DNA from 2 places in the Micromonospora sp. NPDC047134 genome. Region 1 is predicted to be linked to the other one. Evidence: riboswitches for the same ligand, from Rfam matches in the RefSeq annotation. Region 1 holds a riboswitch; the other holds the start of a gene.
What was found. Region 1 has a riboswitch for cyclic di-AMP ahead of ABZ795_RS19585 (hypothetical protein). Riboswitches for the same ligand answer to the same signal wherever they lie in the genome.
Positions count from the first base shown of each region.

Region 2: it holds a riboswitch for cyclic di-AMP, as region 1 does, so the genes downstream of both, ABZ795_RS19315 (NlpC/P60 family protein) here and ABZ795_RS19585 (hypothetical protein) in region 1, are expected to answer to the same signal.

Region 1 is NZ_JBEYUI010000016.1:44,884-49,742, reverse strand. It holds gene ABZ795_RS19595 (alpha/beta hydrolase) at 1-241, shown strand, start outside; gene ABZ795_RS19590 (AAA family ATPase) at 340-2,451, shown strand; cyclic di-AMP (ydaO/yuaA leader) riboswitch at 2,636-2,771, shown strand; gene ABZ795_RS19585 (hypothetical protein) at 2,776-3,834, shown strand; gene ABZ795_RS19580 (PfkB family carbohydrate kinase) at 4,049-4,859, shown strand, end outside.
Region 2 is NZ_JBEYUI010000015.1:138,878-143,736, forward strand. It holds gene ABZ795_RS19305 ((Fe-S)-binding protein) at 1-824, shown strand, start outside; gene ABZ795_RS19310 (NlpC/P60 family protein) at 1,094-2,092, shown strand; cyclic di-AMP (ydaO/yuaA leader) riboswitch at 2,266-2,399, shown strand; gene ABZ795_RS19315 (NlpC/P60 family protein) at 2,467-3,453, shown strand; gene dcd (dCTP deaminase) at 3,456-4,034, opposite strand; gene ABZ795_RS19325 (pyridoxamine 5'-phosphate oxidase family protein) at 4,110-4,655, shown strand; gene ABZ795_RS19330 (zinc metalloprotease) at 4,722-4,859, opposite strand, start outside.

The sequences.
Region 1 (4,859 bases):
CCGGCTGGAGACCCTGGCCGCGTTGGCGCACCTGCCGGCCGCCGCCCTGGTCGGGGACAAGGACCGGCTGACCCCACCGCCCTGCGCGGAGTCGATCGCCGAGGCCCTGTCCGCGACCGAACTGGTGGTGTGCCCGGGGGCCGGCCACATGCTGATGATGGAACGCCCCGAGGAGGTCAACGAGGCCCTGTCCGGCGTACTGCGTCGGGTCCTGGGCGCCAGTTCCGTCCCGGGTTGTTGACAAAGGTCCCCTGCCCGAGAAGGTGCCCTTCCCTGCCCGTGGCGGGTGGGGCGTAATCTCGTGCGGTTGGCCGGGCGGCGGGACGAGGAGCACGAGCGGTGGATCAGAGCACCCTGGATCAGGAGATCGCCGTCGAGCAACGGCATCTCGACCGGGTGTACGCGCGACTGGCCGAGCTGCGGCGCGCGGCCGTCATCGCGGAGCGGGACGGCTACCGGCTGGCCCGGGTCGGCAACTTCGGCGCCCTGGTGGAACGCGACGCGATGGTCTTCCACGCCGCGCAGCGACGTCACCTGCTCGACGCGGAGTACGAGGGGCTGGTCTTCGGCCGGCTGGACCTGCGGGACGGCCAGGTGCTCTACGTCGGGCGGCTCGGCATCCGTGACGAGGACGCCAGCACCCTGGTGGTCGACTGGCGCGCCCCGGCCGCCGCGGCCTTCTACCAGGCGACCCCGGCCGAGCCCCTCGGGGTGGTGCGGCGCCGGACCATCCAGTCCAGCGGGGAACGGGTCACCCGGATCGAGGACGACCTGCTCGACCCGGACGCCGCACCGGCGGAGATGCCGGTGGTGGGCGACGGGGCCCTGCTGGCCACCCTGTCCCGGACCACCGGTCGGGGGATGCGCGACATCGTCGCGACCATTCAACGGGAGCAGGACGAGGCGATCCGCTCCCCCGCCTCCGGGGTCACCCTGGTCTCCGGCGGCCCGGGTACCGGCAAGACCGCGGTGGCCCTGCACCGTGCCGCGTACCTGCTCTACGCCGACCGCAGCCGGTACGCCGGGGGCGGCATCCTGGTCCTCGGCCCCTCCTCGGTCTTCGTCTCCTACATCGCCTCGGTGCTGCCGTCGCTGGGCGAGGACGCGGCCACCCTGCACTCCCTGGGCAGCCTCTTCCCCGGGGTGACGGCCACCCGGACCGACCCGCCCCGGGTGGCCACGATCAAGGGCTCGTTGCGGATGCGGCGGGTCCTGGAACGGGCCGTCCGGGATCCCGCTCCGGGGGTACCCACCCAGTTGCGACTGCTGTACCGGGGACAGTTGCTGCAACTGGACCGGGCGGAGCTGAACGCGATCTGGAACCGGGCGCTGCCGCGCGGCGCCCGCCGCAACGAGGTGCGCCGGGCCGGCTTCGACGGGGTACTGGCCGCGCTCTGGGCTCAGGCCCGTCGACTGGGCATCGGCGGGCTGCCCGAGCAGCGCGCCTTCGAGGACGAACTGATCGACCGCCCCGACTTCCGGGAGTTCCTCAAGGCCTGGTGGCCCCGGCTGCATCCCCGGCACGTACTCGGCTGGCTGGCCGACCACGAGCGGCTGCGTCGGTACGCCGGGGGCATCCTGTCCGGCGCAGAGATCCGGCTGCTGGCCGAGGCGTACCAGGGGCTGGCCACGGAGGGTCCGACGGTCGCCGACGCCGCCCTGCTGGACGAACTCGACACCCTGCTCGGTAAGCCGATGCGCCCGGCCCGGGCCAAGCGGGACCCTTTCCAGTTGGCCGGCGGGGTCCGGGAGTTGAGCACCTTCGCCGATCGGCAGCGGGCCGCCCGGCAGGCCGCCCGCGAGCGCCCGGAGGACTACCGGGACTACGCCCATGTGGTGGTCGACGAGGCGCAGGACGTCTCGCCGATGCAGTGGCGGATGATCGGCCGGCGGGGTCGGCTGGCCTCCTGGACGGTGGTGGGCGACCCGGCGCAGACCGCCTGGACGGGAGATCCCCAGGAGTTAACCCGCGCCCGGGACAAGGCCCTGGGACGGCGTCCGCGCCACCTGTTCACCCTGACCACGAACTACCGCAACTCGGCGGAGATCTTCGCGGTGGCGGCCGAGGAGATCCGTCGGGTGTACCCGGACCTGCCGCTGCCCACAGCGGTCCGCTCCACCGGGGTGGAGCCGATTCGACTGGTGGTGTCGGCGGCCGAGTTGGCCGGCCGGGTGGTGTCGGCCGCGCGCACCCTGCTGGACGAGGTCGAGGGCACCGTCGGGGTGATCACTCCGGTGCCCCGGCGGGCGGAGGTGGCGGGCTGGCTCGGCGGCCTGGGCGGCGATCGTCTCCAGGTGGTGACGAGCCTGGAGGCCAAGGGCATGGAGTACGACGGGGTGGTGCTGGTCGCCCCGAGCGAGATCCGGGCGGTGCCGGACTCCGGGGTACGCACCCTCTATGTCGCGCTGTCCCGAGCCACCCAACGGCTGACCACCATCGACTTCGGCTGAGCCCGCCCGGACACGCTGGGTACGGACACCCCGGTGACTGGTGTCACCAAGCGGGCATATTCGACACTTATGTCTGATTCTATGGTGAGCAGACGAATACCACGAGTCACACCGGCTGCACAGGTAACGGCAGTCCCGGTAGGCTCGGCTCCGGCCTCCGCCAGGCGGCACCCACCGGTGCCGGCGGTGGCCGCCGCTCAATCGCCCGCGAGGGCGAGCCGGGGAACCATGTTTTTCTGGGGTGCATCCGCGCACGCGCGGTAGGGATCTTCCGTCCCGAACCCGTCAGCTAACCCGGTCGGCGGCTGACGGAAGGACATGTGCATGCCAACAGTGGCAACCGCTAGACCGGCCGCCCGCACGGCGGCCCTGATCTGCGCGGCGCTCGCCCTGGCCGTGGGGGCCGCGCTGCTTCCCGGCCCCGCCGCAGCGGCGCCCGGCGATGTCGGCGACGAAGGCGGCACCCCGGCGCTGCGGGCCCAGTTGGAGGCGGCCAGCAAGGGGTACCTCGACGCCAAGGCCGCCCTGGACCGTTCGGTCAAGCGGCAGAAGCAGCTGGCCGGCCAGCTCACCGCCACCGAGAGCCAGCTCGCCGAACGCGGCAGCAAGGTGGCCGAGATCGCGGCCCAGGCCTACCGCTCCGGTCGGCTCAGCGCGGCGTCGGCCCTGCTCAACAGCGCCTCCCCGGCCGGCTTCATGGACCGGGCGGCGGCCCTGGACGCGGTGGCCGCCAACGAGGAGCGCGCCCTGGGTGAGCTGCGGGCCACCCGCGACGAGGTCAGCCGGACCAAGCAGGCGCTGGACCGGGAGGTCCAGGAGCAGCGCAAGCAGGTCGCGGTGATGGCCAAGCGCAAGGATCAGGCCGAGCGGGCCCTGACCGTGGCCAACGAGCGGGCCGAGGCCGCCCAGCGGGCCGAGCGGGCACCGACCCGGGCCGGTGGATCCAGCCCCCGGGCCGCCCCCGCGCCCCGCAACGCGAACGGCTCGTGGCCGGCGGAGTCGTGCACTGTCAACGACCCCACCCCGGCCAACGGCTGCATCACCCCGCGTACGCTGCACGCCCTCAAGCAGGCCAAGTCGGCCGGGTTCACCCGGTACGTCTCCTGCTACCGGTCGGGCGGCTCCGGCGAGCACCCCAAGGGCCGGGCCTGCGACTTCGCGGCGCAGAAGAACGGCTTCGGTGGGGCCGCCACCGGCGGTGACCGAACCTACGGCAACAACCTGGCGGCCTACTTCGTCAACAACGCCGACCGGCTCGCCGTGCTCTACGTGATCTGGTACAAGCAGATCTGGCTGCCCAGCAGCGGCTGGAAGACCTACAGCGGCGCGCGGGGCGATCCGTCCAGCGACCACACCAACCACGTACACCTGTCGGTGTACTGACCGATCCTCGCCACGACGCCGGGTGGGCATCCCCACCCGGCGTCGTCGTGTCCGCCCCGGCCGCTCGAAGATCCCTGTCCCCCGCCCGTCGCCGCGCGGGAATCCGCCACCTTGGTTACCGTCGAGGGTGAAGTGGACATTTCGCCACGAGGGGGCAGTGCATGAGGCAATCCACCATCCGGTTCACCCGGCCCGACAACCGCGGGTGGCTCCGGTGACCGGGCACGTCATGGTCTTCGCGCCCACGCCGCTGCTGACCGTCACCGTCGACCAGCCCAACGACACCCCGGAGCTGCACCTGCACCCCGGCGGGCAGGGGGTCTGGCAGGCCCGGATGGTGCTGTCCCTCGGTGTCGAGGTGGTGCTCTGCACCACCCTGGGCGGCGAGATCGGGCAGGTGCTGGAGCCGTTGCTGGTCAGCGAAGGGGTGGAACTCAAGGTCGTGGCCCGCGACTCCGGCGGCAGCGGGGGGTACGTGCACGACCGCCGGGAGGGCAGCCGGCGGGAGATCATCGACGTGCCCGGTCAGCCGTTGAGCCGCCACGAGTTGGACGAGCTGTACAACCTGGCCCTCAGCGAGGGACTGCGAGCGGCGGTGTGCGTGTTGAGCGGCCCCAATCACCCCAGCCTGGTACCGCCGGACCTGTACCGCCGCTTCGCGGCCGATCTGTGCGCCAACGGCAGCCCGGTGGTGGTCGACCTCAGCGGCGAACACCTGACGGCCGTCCTGGACAGCGGGGTGTTCTTCCTCAAGGTCAGCCACGAGGAGTTGATCGCGGACGGGCGGGCCGCCGGTGAGGATCAGGATCAGCTCATCACCGCCCTGTACGACCTGCACACCGCCGGCGCGGACAACGTGCTGGTCAGCCGGGCCGACAAACCGGCCCTGACCCTGCTCGACGGCGAGGTGTTCGAGGTACGGATGCCCCGGTTGGAGGCGGCCGACCCGCGGGGCGCGGGGGACTCGATGACCGCCGGGGTGGCGGCCGTGGTGGCCCGGGGCGGCGACATCCGTACCGCGATCC
Region 2 (4,859 bases), on a different contig from region 1:
ACTTCGAGGTTCCCCGGGTCGGCGAGGTGGAGGACTTCGAGTATCTGTTCTGGGTGGGTTGTGCCGGTGCCTTCGAGGACCGGGCCAAGAAGACCACCCGGGCGGTGGCCACCCTGCTGAACGAGGCCGGGGTCTCCTTCGCCATCCTCGGCGAGGGCGAGACCTGCTCGGGTGACCCGGCCCGCCGGATCGGCAATGAGTTCGTCTTCCAGATGCTCGCCCAGCAGAACGTGGAGACCCTCAACGAGGCCTTCGAGGGCCGCGAGAAGGCCAAGCGCAAGATCGTCGCGACCTGCCCGCACTGCTTCAACACCCTGGGCAACGAGTACGGCCAACTCGGCGGGGAGTTCGAGGTGGTGCACCACACCCAGTTGCTGGCCCACCTGGTCGCCACCGGCAAGCTCACCCCGGTGCAGCCGGTCGACGGCGGGGTCACCTACCACGACCCGTGCTACCTGGGGCGGCACAACCGGATCTTCACCCCGCCGCGCGAGGTGCTGGGCAGCGCGGTAAGCGCCGAGATCACCGAGATGCCGCGGAACAGTGAGCGTTCCTTCTGCTGTGGCGCCGGTGGCGCCCGGATGTGGATGGAGGAGCGGATCGGCAAGCGGATCAACGTGGACCGGGTCGAGGAGGCCATGTCGACCGGGGCGCGGACCATCGCGGTCGGCTGCCCGTTCTGCTCGACGATGCTCACCGACGGGGTGAACGGCAAGGGCGCCGGCGAGCAGGTCGAGGTGGTCGATGTGGCGAGCGTCCTACTGCGGTCGGTCCGGCCCGAGCAGGGTCGGGGCGTCGAGGAAGGCGAGCCGGTCGCCAGCTGACCAGCACGTGACCGTACGAGGTACGGCGGGCCGATGTAGCCCGCCGTACCTCTTTATTTTAAATTGACGTGCGTGACTATAACGAAATGATCGACACCCTTTGTGTGCGGTTGGTCGCGCAAACGTGAATCGACCGTTGGTCGCCTTGATTCCACACCGCGCCTTCCCTAATGTTGGGCACCGACCGCCGTGGGTCGTCTGTCTCGCCCCTCAACCGCTCGCGGGACGCCCGGCGGTCGGCTGCAAAGGAGTCGCTGTCGGTGGCAACCATGCCCCTCCATCGTCCTGTGCCCGGATGGCCGCGTCGTCCAGGTGGCCTACGGAGAGCTGCGCACCGCCTGGTCGTGCTGGTGGCCGCCGCCGCGGTCGGTGCCGGCCTGATCGCCGCCCCCGCGTACGCGGAACCCTCCGTGGAGGAGATCGAGCGCCAGATCGACAAGCAGTGGCAGCAGCTTGAGCCCACCATCGAGCAGTACAACAAGGTGCGGTCGCAGCTGAAGGTCAACCGCAAGAAGGCCAGCGACCTGCAGAAGAAGATCCAGCCCCTGGCCCTGGAGGCCGAGCTGGCCATGAACCGGGTGGCCGACCTGGCCTCCCGGTACTACGTCAACGGGCCCTCTCAGGAACTCGGGGCGGTGCTGCTGAACGCCAAGCCGGACATGCTGGGCGAGCAGATGGCCCTGCTGGAGCGGCTGGCCGCGTACGAGCGGCAGCAGCTCGAGGGCGTGATGAAGGTCCGCAAGAAGTACGACGACCAGAAGGCCAAGCTCGACGCGCTGATCGCCGACCAGGAAACCAAGGAAAAGCAGCTGGCGGCGAAGAAGAAGCAGATCGACGCCAAGATCAAGCAGCTTGAGCGGTCCCTGCCGGTGACCACGGTCAAGACCACCAACTGCCCGACCATCAACGGGGTGGTCAGCGAGGCGGCCCGGACCGCCATCCGGGTGGCCTGCGCCCAGGTCGGCAAGCCGTACGTCTGGGGTGCCACCGGCCCGAACTCGTTCGACTGCTCCGGCCTCACCCAGTACGCGTACAAGGCCGCCGGCATCTACCTGACGCACTTCACCGGTGCGCAGTGGAACGAGGGCAAGGCCATCTCCCGGGCCGATGCCCGCCCCGGCGATCTGGTCTTCTTCCGCAGTGACCTCAGTCACGTCGGCCTCTATCTGGGCAACAATCAAATGGTGCACGCGCCCAGAGCGGGTAAACCGGTGAACGTCTCTCCGATCACCACCATGCCGATCGCCGGCTTCCGTCGACCCGGCTGAGGGATCGCACAGGAACATCGGCAGGGCCCCCGGTCAAGAGATCGGGGGCCCTGTCCTATGTCGGATCTGGACACCCTGTGTAGCGGCGTGGACCTGTTGTGTATCGACGGAGGTCGTCCCTAAGCTGGGCAATTGTCGGCCCGATGGCAGTTCCGCCCATCCCGGGCGGTGACGGTCCGACACCGCCGAGTCGCCTGTGCGAGCCGGGGACCCACGTTCCCGGGGTGAATCCGCGATCCGCGCGGTAGGGCGCCCCCTTCCCGCCCGAACCCGTCAGCTAACCCGGTAGGCGGTATGGGGAAGAAGGAGTTGGGAGCCCGGTGGCACACCATGCCCCGCGGCCACCGTCACGCCGGGCGACGACGCCCGGCCCGGTGACGGCTGCGCCGCGATCCCACTGGTACCGCTGCACCACCGCATTCGCCGTCCTGTCCGCGACCGCCGTCATCCTCACCGGCGGTGCCACGGCAGCCCACGCCGACCCGTCCGTCGACGCCATCGAGCGCCGGATCGACGCGGACTGGAACCGGCTGGAACCCCTCATCGAACGGCACAACGCCAGCCGGCAGGACCTGGCCGGCAAGCGCCGGGAGGCCGACTCCCTGGCCGCCCGCATCGCCCCTCTCCAGCGCCAGGTCGACGAGGCGATGACCCAGGTAGGTGCCCTGGCGGCACGGGCGTACATGGGTGACACGGTCGGTGCCGTCAACGTGCTGTTGGGCAGCAGGTCCCCCGGCGAGGTCGTGGAGCAGATCGGCCTGCTCGACCGGTACGCCCACCATCAGCAGCAGGCCGTCCGGCAGGCCGCCGCGCTACGCGACGAACTCACCGCCGCCAAGGCCCACCTGGAGGTGGCCATCGGCGAGTTGACCCGTATGGAGGTCGCCCTAGCGGGGAAGCGACGCCAAGTCGACGCCGAGATCGACCGGTTGCAGCGGCTACGACTGCGGGCGTACGGCCGGGGCGGTGGCGGCCCGCTGCGACCCGCGCCCTGTCCGGCCGGCTATCCGGGCGGGGCGGCCGGGGTGGCGGTGAAGTTCGCCTGCGCCCAGATCGGCAAGCCGTACTCCTGGGGTGCCGAGGGGCCGCAGGCGTACGACTGCTCTGGTCTGATGCTGGCCGCGTGGGCGCGGGCGGGGGTGGCCATGCCGCACAACGCGGCCCGGCAGCGTCAGGTGACCCGGTCGGTCGCCCGCAGTGCCCTACGCCCGGGTGACCTGGTCTTCTACTACCGGGATCTGCACCATGTCGGCATGTACGTCGGCGACGGCTGGGTGGTGCACGCCTCCCGCGCCGGTCAGCCGGTGAAGATGAAACGGATGGAGAGCAGCCCGATCCACAGCTTCGGTCGGCCCGGCTGAGGTCAGCGGGTCGGCCAGGTGCGCCAGTTCTGCCAGGCCCGGCTCGGGGTCGGGCCGCGCTGGCCCTGGTAGCGGGAACCGTAGACGGCCGACCCGTACGGGTGCTCGGCCGGCGAGGAGAGCCGGAAGATGCAGAGCTGACCGATCTTCATGCCGGGCCAGAGGGTGATCGGCAGGTTCGCCACGTTGGACAGCTCCAGCGTGACGTGCCCGGAGAAGCCGGGATCGATGAAGCCCGCGGTGGAGTGGGTGAGCAGACCCAGCCGCCCCAGGCTGGACTTGCCCTCCAGCCGACCGGCGAGCTGGTCACCCAGGGAGATGACCTCCAGGGTGGAGGCGAGCACGAACTCGCCCGGGTGCAGCACGAAGGGCTCGCCGTCGGGCACCTCCACCGGGGAGGTCAGGTCGTCCTGCCGGGTCGCCGGGTCGATGTGGGTGTAGAGGTGGTTGTTGAAGACCCGGAACAACTTGTCCAGGCGTACGTCGATGCTGGAGGGCTGCACCAGGGTGGGCTCGAAAGGCTCCAGCGCGAGGGTGCCCGCCTTGATCTCGGAGACCAGGTCGCGGTCGGAGAGCAGCATCGCCACACCATACCGATATGGCTGACCTGCGTGTCGCGCTACCTGTCTAGAACGTATGTTCGATAAGATGTCGGCATGGCTTCCTGGTCCGAATTCGCCGCTGACGAGCCTCGACTCGCCGACGGGATCCGCCTTCTCATGCAGCAGTACGGCCCGGGCTTCGGCTACCTGGCCACGGTCCGCCCCGACGGCGGGCCCCGGGTGCACCCGGTCTCCCCGGTGATCACCGATGACGGTCTCTACTGCTTCGTGATCGACTCTCCGAAGCGGCGTGACCTGGAACGCGACGGGCGCTACGCCCTGCACTCCTTCCCGCCGGAGGAGAGCGACGACGAGGCATACCTCGCCGGTCGGGCCTGGCCGGTGACGGACGACGCCACCGTGGCCCGCCTGGCGCTCGCCGCCCGCGCCGCGCCCCAGGTCGACTGGCGGCTGTTCGAGTTCACGATCGAGGTGGCGATGCTCAGCCGCCGTGGGCACGCCAACCCCGAGGTGCCCGGCGAGCACGGCGGGGTGCCGGCCGTCCAGGTCTGGCTCGACCCGGCGACCACCGTCCCCCAGGCCCAGCGGCCCGCCTCCCTGGCGGCCCACTCCGCCCGCCGCGCCCGCTGCGCGGCCTGACGCCAGCCGGTGCCGGCCCCGTCGAACGGGACCGGCACCGGAGGCGGTACGTGCCGAAGGCGCGCGTCAGGCGGCTCGGTAGGTGTTCCAGGCGCTGATCATGCGGCTGGCCTGGCCGGCCGTGAACTGGTACATGCAGGAGTCGTACGAGTAGTCCATGAAGTTGGTGATCGGGTCGGCGCCCGGGGCGGAGCAGGTGTCCCG